Regions from separate parts of the Occallatibacter riparius genome, predicted to be linked through region 2. Evidence: predicted binding sites of a transcription regulator. Region 2 holds the regulator's gene; the other holds the start of a gene.
What was found. Region 2 encodes LexA, which represses DNA repair genes until DNA is damaged. Its sites were predicted from a motif close to CANTTCGCTTTTTATTCGC; they were not measured.
Positions count from the first base shown of each region.

Region 1: a site for LexA is predicted at 2,571-2,589, ahead of MOP44_RS01100 (DNA recombination/repair protein RecA). Genes of this name have one in related genera too.

Region 1 covers NZ_CP093313.1:305,781-312,540, forward strand. Annotated here, with positions in the region: gene MOP44_RS01095 (ABC transporter permease/M1 family aminopeptidase) at 1-1,979, shown strand, start outside; gene MOP44_RS01100 (DNA recombination/repair protein RecA) at 2,594-3,625, shown strand; gene MOP44_RS01105 (DNA polymerase Y family protein) at 3,622-5,130, shown strand; gene MOP44_RS01110 (DNA polymerase III subunit alpha) at 5,123-6,760, shown strand, end outside.
Region 2 covers NZ_CP093313.1:4,467,761-4,474,520, forward strand. Annotated here, with positions in the region: gene ileS (isoleucine--tRNA ligase) at 1-1,925, opposite strand, end outside; gene MOP44_RS18130 (energy transducer TonB) at 2,414-3,409, shown strand; gene lexA (transcriptional repressor LexA) at 3,485-4,090, opposite strand; gene MOP44_RS18140 (D-Ala-D-Ala carboxypeptidase family metallohydrolase) at 4,228-4,665, shown strand; gene MOP44_RS18145 (3-keto-disaccharide hydrolase) at 4,771-5,565, opposite strand; gene MOP44_RS18150 (rhamnulokinase) at 5,676-6,760, opposite strand, start outside.

The sequences.
Region 1 (6,760 bases), 2.6 Mb from region 2:
CCGCTGCCACCATCCTGTTCTGGCCGCGCGGCAAAGACCTCCGCTGGAAGGCCCGCCTCGTCCACGCGCAGCAGCGCTTTCGCGGCCCCGTCCGCGCCCTGTCTCTGCTGGCTGCCGTTGCCTTCATCGCCGTCGTCGGCTGGGTCTACTACAACACTGAAGTGCTGAATCAAGTGGAAAGCAATAACGACACTCTCCAGCGCCAAGCCGACTACGAGAAAAACTACAAACGCTTCGAACACCTGCCTCAGCCGCGCGTCACCGATGTCCACTACGACATCGCCATCTATCCCGCAACGCGCGAGCTGGTGATGCGCGGGTCCGAGCAGATCAAGAACGAAACCGCCGCTCCCATCGACGCGCTCCACCTATCCCTCGACCGCAACTTCACCTCCACCGTCGACATGGCCGGCATGCAGCTTGCCCAGGATGACAAGCGCCTCGGCTATCGCATATACAAGCTCACCACCCCACTCGCCCCCGGAGAAGTCCGCACCCTCAACTTCGACGTTGAGTCGCATCCCAAGGGCTTCGAAAACACCCTCACCATGACCGGCGTCGTCCAGAACGGCAGCTTCTTCAACTCCAGCTCCGTGCCCCAGATCGGCTACCAGGAAAACAACGAGCTCACCGATCCCAACGATCGCCGCCGCTTCAAGCTGAAAGAAAAAGACCTGATGCCCGAGCTCGTGCGCAACTGCACCACTGGCTGCATGGACTCCTACATCAGCAACAACTCTGACTGGGTCAACGTCGACACCATCATCAGCACCAGCGCCGACCAGATGGCCATTGCGCCCGGCTCTCTCCTCCGCCAGTGGCAACAGGATGGCCGCAATTTCTACGAGTACAAGCTCGACCACTTCGCCCTGAACTTCTACTCCTTTATCTCTGCCCGCTACCAGGTGCAGCGCAGCAAGTGGAACGACATGGACGTGGAGGTTTATTACCTCAAGGAGCATCCCTGGAACGTCTCCAAGATGGTCAGCTCCATCGAGAAGTCGTTCGCCTACTACACCACCAACTACGGCCCCTACTACAACAAGCAGGCGCGCATCGTCGAGTTTCCGCGCGTCGCTTCGTTTGCGCAGGCCTTCCCAGGAACCATGCCCTACTCGGAATCCATCGGCTTCATCGCCGACATTGAAAAGCCCGACGACATCGACATGGTCTTCTACGTCGTCGCCCATGAGATGGGCCACCAGTGGTGGGCGCACCAGGTCGTCGGCGCCAACATGCAGGGCGCAACGTCGCTGTCTGAAACCCTCGCCCAGTACTCCGCGCTCATGGTGATGGAAAAGCAGTACGGCCCCGACACCATGCGCAAATTCATGCAGTATGAGATGGACAATTACCTGCGCTCGCGCGGCACGGAGCGCCTAAAGGAGCGCCCCCTGATGCGCGTCGAAGCCAGCCAGGGCTACATCCACTACCGCAAGGGCAGCGTGGTCATGTACTACCTCCGCCAGATGATCGGCGAAGACGCCATCAACCGCGCCCTCCGCAAGGTACTCGCGCAGTATCGCTATGCGCAGCCGCCCTACCCCACTTCCTGGGCGCTCGTGGACGCGCTGCGCAGCGAGACCCCCCAGCAGTACCAGTACCTGCTCAAAGACCTGTTCGAAGACATCACCCTGTTCTCGAACCGCACCACCAGCGCCACCGCCCACAAGCGTCCCGACGGCAAATACGACGTGACCGTCCAGGTCGAAACACACAAGTACACCGCCGACGCCAAGGGCGCAGAGCAGGAAATCCCCGTCGACGACTGGATCGAGGTTGGCGCGCTCGCCGCTCCCGCCAAGGGCGACCGCTACGGCAAAGTTCTCGTCCGGCAGCAGGTCCACATGACCGGCAAGGGAGGAACCTACACCTTCGTCAGCTCATCGGTACCCGACAAGGGCGGCATCGATCCCCTGCTTCTCCTCGTCGATCGCGTCCCCGACGACAACATGAAGAAGGTTGATATCGTGCCCTAGGCAAATCGGGCTGCGCCCCAAACTGTCTCAACAACGGGGTTCACCTCAAATCCTGTCAAGCCCCCTCACCTGTGGAAAAACGACCTAAGCCACACAATCCACTCATTACAAAATGTGGAAAACTAATTGCGAATTACTGATCGAATCTGCCATACTAGATATAGAGAAGAAAAACGAAACGCCCCCGGTCACGGTGGGCGTTTTCTTTTGACCTAGGACAAAGGGCGAACAAGGGGGGATGTTGGTATTAACTGATCAGGCACTGTGTTTACCTATAAATTAGCTACCCCTCCCCCTGTTTTTACTTCTCCCTATATTCGCCTAAATTGCAATCAAGCCAAACATAAGATTAGACATATTGATATTCTAAATTCCATAGGCCAAAAAACAGCTCGTTGCAACAAGCAATGCGCATTTGTACTCATCAGTAAACACCCTTCAAAACCCCACGCCCGTCAGTCCGGACGTGCCGAGTCTGAGTTCCTGGATGGGCCTGCTTCTAAATTTTTTATCTCGCATCCCTTCTAACGCTTACCGTCAAAATGCACTAACTGCGATGCAATCGACCGATTGCATCCGCGTCACGGTGGAGCGAATATAAGGCGAAGATCGCCATGCCCTCCGCCTCCACAGTCCGGCGCCAGATCGAAGCGGCCCTCTCCAACCGCATCCCCTCCGCCCTGACTCCCGCCCCGATCGTCCGCCAGTTTGCCCCAACAGGCGTTGATGCTGTCGACACCCTCCTAGAAGGCGGCCTCCCTATCGGCGCCATCAGCGAACTGGTCGGCCCAGCCTCCAGCGGACGCACCTCTCTGGCCCTCTCCTTCGTCGCCGCCCGCACGCATGCCGGCAGCGTCTGCGCCTGGATCGACGTCTCTGACGAGTTCGATCCAGAATCCGCCGCGGCCGCAGGCGTCGATCTCGCCCGCATCCTCTGGGTGCGCTGCGGAGTTCGCCCCCGCAACGACCAGGTCGCGGCACCGGATTTCCGCCTGCCGGAAAAATACCTGGTCCCGCCGCCAGCAAAGAAAGGCCTCCACGGCGGCGGCTTCGGCCCCCATCCGCGCACCGAAGCCAAAGGCCTTTCAGAAGCAGTAGGCGAGTTCCTGCATCCCGAGGCGATCTCTCCTCGATGCGCTGAACCGCAACGCCGCCCCAAAACAGAGCGAGAACCCGTTCCGCCCGTATCTCCGCAGCCGCATCCAAAATCCGGCTTCCGCGCACGAACCGAAAAGCCCTGGGCGCGCATCGAGCAGGCCCTGCGCGTAACCGATCTCGTGCTCCAGGCAGGCGGCTTCGCTGCCGTCGTCCTCGACATGGCCGGCATCGCGCCGGAGTACGCCTCGCGCGTTCCGCTGGCCACATGGTTCCGTTACCGCGCCGCAGCCGAGCGCACGCAGGCAAGCCTGCTCCTGCTCACGCAGCATCCCTGCGCCAAGAGTAGCGGCGAGCTGCTGTTGCGATTCCAACCCGGCGAGCCATCTCGCGATGAAGCAACAGTCTTTACTGGAATCCATCACCGTGTAGAAGTGGAGCGCCGCCGATTCACGCAAGTGCCTTCCAATGTAGTGTCGATTCGCAAGCCTCCGCAGCGCGAAACCGGCGCAACCTGGCGCAGCAAATCCACCTGGGCAGGCGCGCAATGAACGAGCGTTATGCCTGCGTCTGCGTGAAGGAATTTCCGGCACAGGCCCTTTTGCGTCTGCGCCCCGAGCTGCGTGATCGCGCCTGCGTGGTCATGCAAGGCAACCCACCACTCGAGCAGGTGTGCTCGCTCAACAACAAAGCGCGCACGCTGGGCCTGATGCGCGGCATGACTAAAGTCGAAGTGGAGACGTTTCCGCGCGTAGCTCTGCTGCCGCGCTCAACCGATGAAGAGGCCGCAGCAAAGGCTGCGATTCTCGAATGTGCCGGTGTCTTCTCGCCACGCGTCGAAGCGTGCGGCAATGAGTCCATGTTTCTCTGCGTAATCGATATCGCAGGAACCGACAAACTCTTCGGGCCCGCAGATGTGCTCGCAAATAATCTCCTCTCGCATCTGCGCAAGTTGGAGATCGCTGCCTGCATCGCCATCAGCAGCAACTTCCATGCAGCACTCGCAGCGGCAAAAGGACTCACCGCGCGCAAACCCGTTCAGGTGATTCCCGCAGGCGGCCATGAGAGTGACGCGCTCGCAGCACTGCCGCTTTCAGTCCTCGATATGACCCCGGAGCAGGCGGAGACGTTTACGCTCTGGGGAATTCGCACTTTAGGCATGCTGGCTGATCTGCCTGAAAAGGAGCTGATCGCGCGCATGGGTCAACCAGGCATGCGCCTGCGCCGGCTTGCGCGTGGTGAAATGCCGCATCTCTTAGAGCCCGTCGAACCGGAGTTCACGCTTGCCGAACGGATGGAACTCGACTCGCCTATCGAAGCACTGGATGCACTTCTCTTCGTTGCGAACATGATGCTTGAGCAGTTGATCGTGCGCGCAAACAGCCGCGTTCTCGCACTGGCTTCGGTCACTATCACATTGAAGCTTGAGGGCGGCGCGACACATGCACGCACTGTCCGCCCCGCACTGCCCACTAATGATCGTGCATTGTGGCTCAAACTTCTTCATCTGGATCTCGAAGCGCATCCACCGCAGGCTGCCATTTTGGCGGCATCCCTCGAGGCCGAACCTGGAAACACAAGCAAGGTGCAGCTGGGCCTGTTCTCTCCGCAATTGCCTGAGGCTTCACGGCTCGACGTCACCCTTGCCCGCATTCGCGCCATCGTCGGCGAGGAAAATGTAGGCCGCGCAGTCCTGAAGGAGACGCATGAAATGGACGCGTATTCCATCGAACCTTTTCAACTTCCTTCTTCAAAACCCGCTACAGTTTCGAATTCCTCATCGCGTTCGGCTGTCCGTCGTCTGCGCCCGGCTGAAGAAATCTTTGTGACATCCAACAGCCAGCAACCAGCAGCATTCGTCTTTCGCGGCACTCACTATGCGGTGGAGCGCGCCTATGGTCCGTGGTTAAGCAGCGGCGAATGGTGGAAACAATCTTTGTGGGGATGCGAGCAGTGGGACCTTATCGCTCGCGCGCAAGACGGCGCAATGCTGTGCTGCTGCGTCGTGCGTGACGTCTTGCGCAATCAATGGCAGATGGCTGGTCTTTATGACTGAGCAGTACATCGAGATGCATGCCGCCAGCGCATTCAGCTTTCTGCAGGCAGCCTCCGCACCTGAGGATCTGATCGAACGCGCGGTGGCCATAGAAATGCCGGCGATGGCGCTGACGGATCACAACGGCGTATATGGCGCGGCGCGTTTTCATACAAACGCGGAACGGAATGACATTCGCGCCCATATCGGCGCGGAGATTTCCGTATCCAGTTTTGGGCCGCGTCTGACGCCTCCCGCATGGCTGCCGCACCAGCACATCACAGAACCAGCGCGCCTGCCGCTGCTCTGCGAATCGCGCGAAGGCTACCAGAATCTCTGCCAGCTCATCACGCAATTCAAAATGCGCGAGACGAAAAAGGGCGCTGGAGCAGCGACTTTTGACGACCTGAGCCAGTACGCATCCGGCCTTGTTTGCCTGACCGGTGGGGATGAGGGCCCGCTGGCCGCTGCTCTTGCACATGGCGGTGAAGATGCCGGGCGAGAAGTGGTCGAACGACTGATGCGCATCTTCGGACGCGAGAATGTCTACGTCGAATTGCAACGCCACCAGGAGCGCGAAGAAGAGGGTCGCAACCAGGCAGCCCTCCGTATCGCAAGTTATCTGAAGCTACCGGTGCTTGCCACCAACGGCGTACGCTATGCAACTGCCTATGATCGTGAAGTTCAGGACCTGTTCACATCCATCAACCATCATGTCGAACTCGACCAGGCCGGCCGGCTGCTTGCCCTCAACAGCCGGCGCTATTTGCGCTCCGCGCGTGAAATGGCAACGCTCTTTCGCGACATTCCCAGAGCGATCGAGAACACCATCGCTCTCTCTTCGCGGCTGAAGTTCCGGTTGAACGATCTTGGCTATGAGTTTCCCCGTTATCCCGTACCCGACGGCGAAACCATGGAAAGCTTCCTGCGCAAGCGTGTCGCCGAGGGCGTCGAGCGCCGCTATGGCAGAGCCAGCCGCGATCTGCTCAACCGCGCAAGGAAACAGGTTGAGCACGAGCTTTCTCTGATCGTGAGGCTCGGCTTCGAAGGCTACTTCCTGATCGTCTGGGACATCATTCGCTTCTGCAAGGAAAACGACATCCTCGTGCAGGGGCGCGGCAGCGCGGCCAATTCCGCCGTGTGCTATGCGCTGGAGATTACTGCCGTCGATCCTGTGGGAATGGATCTACTCTTCGAACGCTTCCTGAGCGAGAGCCGCAATGAATGGCCCGACATCGACCTCGATCTTCCCTCGGAAGAAAAACGCGAGCAGGCAATTCAATATGTATACCGCCGCTATGGCGAACTCGGCGCGGCAATGACAGCCAACGTCATTACTTATCGCAATAAGTCGGCTGCGCGTGAAGTCGGCAAAGCGCTTGGCTTTGACGAGGACACGCTGGGGCGCTTGTCGAGCCTCGTCGGGCAATGGGAGTGGCGCGGCAAAACCGACACCATGGCGCATTCCTTCCAGCATGCGGGCTTTGACACGCGCCATCCGCGAATCGCCAAATATCTTGAGCTTTCTATGCGCATCCAGAAGCTGCCGCGCCATCTTGGGCAGCACTCCGGCGGCATGGTCATTTGCCAGGGCCAGTTGAATAAGGTCGTTCCAATGGAACGATCGTCGATGCCGAACCGCCATGTCGTT
Region 2 (6,760 bases):
CCGTTGCCAAGCGACTTCGACATGGCGCGGCCCTGCTCATCGAGCGTCCAGCCGGCAGTAGCAACGTGCGAATACGGCGCCCGCCCGCGCAGTGCAACGCTGGTGAGCAGGGAAGAGTGGAACCAGCCGCGGTGCTGGTCGCCGCCTTCCAGATACAACACCGTCGGGCCATTGCCCCGCTGAAAGGCCTTATATTGTTCGCGCAGATCCGCGTCCGATTCGCAAACTGCGAACCAGCTCGTGCCGGAGTCGAACCACACATCGAGGATGTCGGTTTCCTTGCGGAACTCGGACTTGCCGCATTTCGCGCACTTCGCATGGGCGGACAGCAGTTCCATCGCTTTGGGGGCGTGCCATGCCTCTGCGCCTTCGTCATCGAAGAGCTGAATGATTTTGCGGTTCAGGCCCGCGTCGATGAAGGGCTCGTTGCAGCCCTCGCACATGAATACGGCGATGGGCACGCCCCAGATGCGCTGGCGGCTGATGCACCAGTCGGGGCGCGTCGCAATCATGTTGGTGATGCGCTCTTTGCCCCAGCCCGGATCCCACGTGACCTTGTCGATCTCTTCAACGCTCAACTGGCGGAAGGTCGTCTCGGATCCGTCCTGGCGCTTCATCGGCGTCTCAAGCGAAATGAACCACTGCTCGGTGGCGCGGAAGATGACCGGGTTGTGGCAGCGCCAGCAGTGCGGATACGAGTGTTCCAGGTTCCCGGAGCCCAGCAGCGCGCCGCGCTCCACAAGCATGGCGATGATGACGGGGTTTGCCTTCCACACGGTGAGGCCGTCGTAAGGCGCAGGAGTAGTGTGCGGCCACGCGGCTTCGTCCACGTGGATGCGCCCCGAGGCATCGACACGGCACGTGAGGTCGAGCCCGTACTTCTGCCCGGTGTAGAAGTCCTCTGCGCCATGCGAAGGCGCCGTGTGCACGGCGCCGGTACCGGTGTCGGCTGTGACGTAATCGCCCAGGACCCCGAGGATAGAGCGATCAAGGAACGGGTGCTGGAAGGTCTGGCGCTCCAGCTTCGCGCCTTTGAAACGTGCGATCTCGACCGGGTTCTCCAACTTTGTCGCTGCCACAACACTGGAGGCGAGTTCGGCAGCCACGATGTACACCGGGCCGTCTGCCGTCGCCAGCGCGACGTAGTCGAAATCAGGATGGAAGGCGACCGCCAGAGACGCGGGCAGCGTCCAGGGCGTCGTCGTCCAGATGATCGTATAGACTTCGCGGCCGGCCAGCGCGGGATCGAGGGCTTCGGCCGGTGAAGTCAGCTTGTAGCGCACATACACCGAAGGACTGGTGTGGTTCTCGTACTCAATTTCGGCGTCGGCCAGCGCGGTGCGGTCGTGGATGCACCAGTAAACCGGCTTGAGTCCGCGGTAGACAAAGCCCTTCTCGAGGAAGCCGTAGAAGGCTTCGAGCGTCCGCGCCTCATAGTCCCGCGACATTGTCTTGTAGGGCGTGGCCCAGCGGCCGAAGACACCGATACGCTCGAATTGCGAGGTCTGCAGGTCAATATATTTCTGCGCGTAGGCGCGGCATGCATCCAACACCTCAGCGGCGGGCATTTCGAGCTTTTTACGGCCGAGCTGCTCGTCAACCTTGATCTCAATCGGCAGGCCATGGCAGTCGTACCCCGGAACGTAGGGGGCATCGTAACCAGCCATCGTCCTGGACTTTACGACGAAGTCCTTCAAGCCCTTGTTGAGGGCGTGGCCCAGGTGAATGGGGCCATTGGCATAAGGCGGACCGTCGTGGAGGATGTAGGAAGGGCGGCCCTTTCCGGCCTTCCGCAGCTCGTCGTAGAGGCGCAGAGACGCCCAGCGGGCCAGGCGAAGTGGTTCATTCTGAGGCAGATTGGCCTTCATGGGGAAGGCCGTCTGGGGCAGATTCAGGGTCGCCTTGAGTTCCGGCGCTGCGGGCATCGTTTCTCCGTAAATTCGTGCAGAATCTTCTCTTCCAGTGTAACTGGCGGGAGCGGCGATTCTTCAATGCCGGCCTGGCTGGAACAATTCCAGGCGCTCCGGTCCGATCGGGCCCGATCTCGTTCCGATCCGATCCGGACCAGAATCCAGAGGAAACGGCACCAAAGCTGGCAGAACGGCTAGTTTCGCGTTAGATTGGGCCTAACTCACACTGTTTTTCGGGATGTGCACCCTAACAACTCACAAGGCGGGTCGTCTATTACTTTATGGGAGTTCCTAAGCCTACAGAATATGAGATTCTGGAGCCCGGACAGTCCCCAGCTCGTCCGGTAGACTCGAGTCATCACTCGGAGACTTCCACCTCGTTCGCCGCGACAAGACCGACGGCATTCGAGCATAATGGATCACTAGGCGGGAATGGCAACGGCCATCACCGGCCTGCAGATCAAAGGGGAACAGAATCCGGCGGAATGGCCGGCAGTACATTTATGACACAGACCATTACCCCGTCTGACGTTCCCACGTCGGAAGGTCATGAACTCGATGCTTTCCTCGGAAAAGCGTTTGAAGAGAAGCCGATCTGGAAGGAGCTGTACGACAACGTACACGACGTCTTCTTCCCGCCCAAGCTTCCGCCGCTCGAGCTGACCTCCACACCGATTCCGGTTCCTGACCGCATGGCGGTCAAGACGAACCCCTGGGCCGTAGGTTCGGCCACCGTGATCAACGGCTTGATTCTCGCAATTGTGCTGGTCTTCGGCGCGCGCAAGATCTACCAGGAAATTAAGAAGCCGCAAGTCACCGGCATGTCCAACATCGATATCTCCGACTTCAAGGCGCCCAAGGCAGCCGTGAAGGCCGGCGGCGGTGGTGGCGGCGGTTCTCATGACCTGGTGGACCCGATCAAGGGACACCTGCCGAAGATTGATCCGCACCCGCAGGCTCCCCCGATGGTTCCGTTGATCGAGAAGCCGAAGCTGGCCGTTGATTCCGCGATCAATGTTCAGAAAGACATCAAGCTGCCTGACAATCCGATGCTGCCCATGATCGGCGTGCACAACTCGCCCAACGTGAGCCTGGCCTCAAATGGGCAGGGAACCGGCGGCGGCATGGGCACGGGATCGGGCGGTGGCCTTGGTTCCGGCAATGGAAACGGCTACGGACCCGGATCCGGCGGGAACACAGGTGGCGGCGTTTACCGCGTCGGCGGCGGCATTTCTGCTCCTGTAGCGATCAACGCGCCTGAAGCGGAATTCAGCGATGAGGCGCGCCGCGCCAAGTACCAGGGCGAAGTCATGATCAGCCTCATCGTGGATGCGCAGGGCAACCCACAGAACCCGCGCGTGGTGCGGCCGCTGGGCATGGGCCTGGACGAGAAAGCGCTGGAAGCTGTACGGAAGTACAAGTTCAAGCCGGCACTGAAGGATGGACGTACGCCGGTCCCGGTGATGGTGACAATCGCGGTGAACTTCCGGCTTTACTAAGCAGCGAGTAGTAGAACAAATCCCCGGCGCCTCTTTGAGGGCCGGGGATTTTCTTTGCGCGAATCTTGCTGCGTTCTAGTGGTACTTGCGCAGGACGCCGAGCACGCGGCCCTGGATGGCAACCTGGTTGGCGGGCACGTAGATCGGCTCCATCTCGATGTTCGAGGGCTGCAGGCGAATCGTGCTGCCTTCCGAGTAGAAGCGTTTCAGCGTGGTTTCAGCGCCGTGTACCAGGGCGACAACGATCTCGCCCTGCTTGGCGGTCTTGGTGCGCTCCACCAGCACGTAATCGCCGGAGATGATGTGCTCGTCGCGCATGGAATCGCCACGAACCTCGAGGGCGAAGACATCGCGATTGCCGACCACGTCGTGCAGCGAAATAGTCTCCACATTTTCGCTGGTCTCAACTGGGAGACCTGCTGCAATGCGCCCGGCAAGGGGAAGCCGGTCGCTGGTACGGGTGCGGGTTCCGGGGGGCAGCACGTCAATGGATCGGCTGCGGTTGTGCACACGGTCGAGCATGCCCTTCTTCTCGAGATTGGTGATGTGCTTGTGCACTGTGGCAAGGCTCTTGAGCCCCATGCCGCGTGCGATCTCTTCGAAGGATGGGGAGTAGCCGTTGCGGCCGACGAAGGTATCGAGGAAGTCGAGGACTTCTTTTTGTCGCCTGGTGACAGCCATGCGTGGATTATAGCGAATAAAAAGCGAATCGCAAGGGGAAATCCTGCCCGGATTGGAACCGCTAGTAACGCGGTTGGTTCCGGAATAGTTAGTGTGCTTTGGCGGAAGCCGGGATATTTTGTTTCGAAGGGGGAGTCATGCAACTCAGCGATCACTTCAGTCTCGATGAAATGACCTTCAGCTCAACCGCCGTCAGGCAGAGCATCGACAACACACCACCGCCCGATGTGGTGGAGCATTTGAAGGCAACAGCCGCCGGCCTCGAACAGGTGCGCGCCTTGCTGGGACTCCCACTCAACATTGATTCCGGGTACCGCTGCCCGGCACTTAACCACGCGGTTGGGGGTGTTCCTACCTCAGCGCATGTGACGGGCTACGCGGCGGATTTCGTTTGCCGGAGCTTCGGCGTTCCTCTGGAGATTGTCAAAAAGATCCAGGCCGACGGGACGATTCAGTTCGACCAGCTGATTCAGGAAGGAACATGGGTGCACATCTCGTTTGATCCGAAGATGCGGGGACAGGTGCTCACGGCGCACTTTGTGAACGGGAAGGCTACATATACGCAAGGGGCGTGAGTTGAGAAGCAGTACAGAGAAACAGGGAAAAGGGGATACAGAGAAACAGCGACCCGATCCGCCGAGGGGAGATTCCCTGCTTCTCTGTTTCTCTTCTTCTCTGTGTTACGGCAGATTGCGGACCCAGATGTTGCGGAAGCTGATGGGCTCTGATTTGTCCCCATGGGCCTGCAGCTTGATGGGCGCGCTGTCGTAGGCCTTGTAGAACGGCTTGCCGATGTAGAGCGTCTGACCCTTCAGCTCGAAGTGATTTTCGACGATGACGCCGTTCCAGAAGACGGTGGCGTACGCGGGCGTCTTGACCGAGCCGTCTTCGTTGAACGTGGGCGCGGTCCAGACGATGTCGTAGACGTTCCACTCGCCGGGCTTGCGCGCGGCATTAGCCAGCGGGATCGCCTGCTTGTAGATGCTGCCGGCCATGCCGTTCACATAAGTCGAGTTCTGGTAGGAGTCGAGCACCTGGAGTTCGTATCCGTCGTCCCCCGGGCCGGTGGAGGCGAGGAAGACTCCGCTGTTGCCGCGGGCCTGGCCTGAGCCGGTGATGGACTCGGGTACGCGGAACTCGATGTGAAGCTGGTAGTTCTTGAACTTCTGCTTGGTTTCGATGTTGCCGCCGGACTTCTTGACCTTCATAAGGCCGTCAACCACGTCCCAGGAAGCAGGGCCGTGATCCTTGACGTTGACCCATTCGTCGAGGTTCTTGCCGTCGAAGAGGACGATGGCGTCAGAGGGCGCGGCGCCGGCGTCTTTGGCGGGCGTAACAACCGGGGGAACCGGCTGCCAGATCTCGGTTTCTTCCGGCTTCATCTTGGGCTGAGTGGGCTGTTGGGCGACGAGGGAAGCACTGAACGAGGCGAGGGCCGAAACTGCTACGAGGGAGAAAACCTGATTGCGCGTCATGGCGGGAGTTTAAAGGTTGAGAGTAGGGGATAGGCAATAGGGACCAGAAATACAGGGATAGAGGGACAAAGGGAAGAAGGACAAACGAACACGGTTGTCGGCTTTCGCGGCTATTGCCTGACGCTCGACTCCGAGAGGACAAGTGCCCAGCGGCGGAGGGATTCCAGTGTGAGCTTGCCGTTGGGCGATTCGGCTGCGGCGAGTTGCACGGCGAAGTTGCCGATGGTGGAGCTTTCGACATTTCCGGTTTCGACGGGAAGGCCGGTGTGCTGGGCGGTGAGGCGCGTGAGGAGCTGGTTCTGGCTGCCTCCGCCAAGAATGTGAATGCGGCGAATGGGCCGGCCCAGCATTGATTCGAGACTCTCGATGGCGGACTTGTAGCGGCTGGCGAGGCTCTCGAAGATGAGGCGCGCAAACTTCGGTTCGTTGCCTGCGCAGTTTTCGATCGTCGCACATCCGATCTTGCGAAGCTCATCATTCAGGCGCTCAGGCATATCTCCATCGAGCATGAGCGGCGCTGCATCAACGGGAATAATGCCTGCGCAGTCGCACTCTTCGGCCTGGGCGATGAGCGCGGAGATCTCCCAGGCGCGGCCGGCCTGCCTCCAGCTCTCGAGACACTGCTTGAGGATCCACATGCCATTGACGTTGGTGTGGAAGCAGAATCCGCCGGCGGCTGCGCCCTGGTTGGTGTAGCCGGCTTGGAGGGCCTCTTCGGTGATGATTGGCGAGGAAACGACCGTACCGACCAGCGACCACGTTCCGGAACAGATGTAGGCTGTTCCATCGAGATCAGTGGCGATGCCGGCGATGGCCGACGCCGTGTCGTGGCACGCGGGAACGACGAGCTGCGTGCTGCGAAACGCTGGCAGCTCAGCGACCGGGCCGTTGAGACGGCCGACGATGGTTCCCGTTGAGACGATCGGCGGCAGATGATCAGCGGGAATGCCGAAGAGATCAAGCAGTTGATGCGACCAGTCGCCAGTGGCGATGTCGACGAGGCCCGTGTGCGTGGCGTTAGTGTACTCGGCAACGCGTCGGCCACCCAGACGGTGCAGCACATACTCAGGCAGGTTGACCCACGGAGCATGCGCATCGATGCCTGACTCCGGATCGGCCATGAGCTGGTAGAGGGTATTGATGCGCAGCGGCTGCGCGCCCGCCTTCTGAAACAGGCTGGCCGCAGAAATGAGCT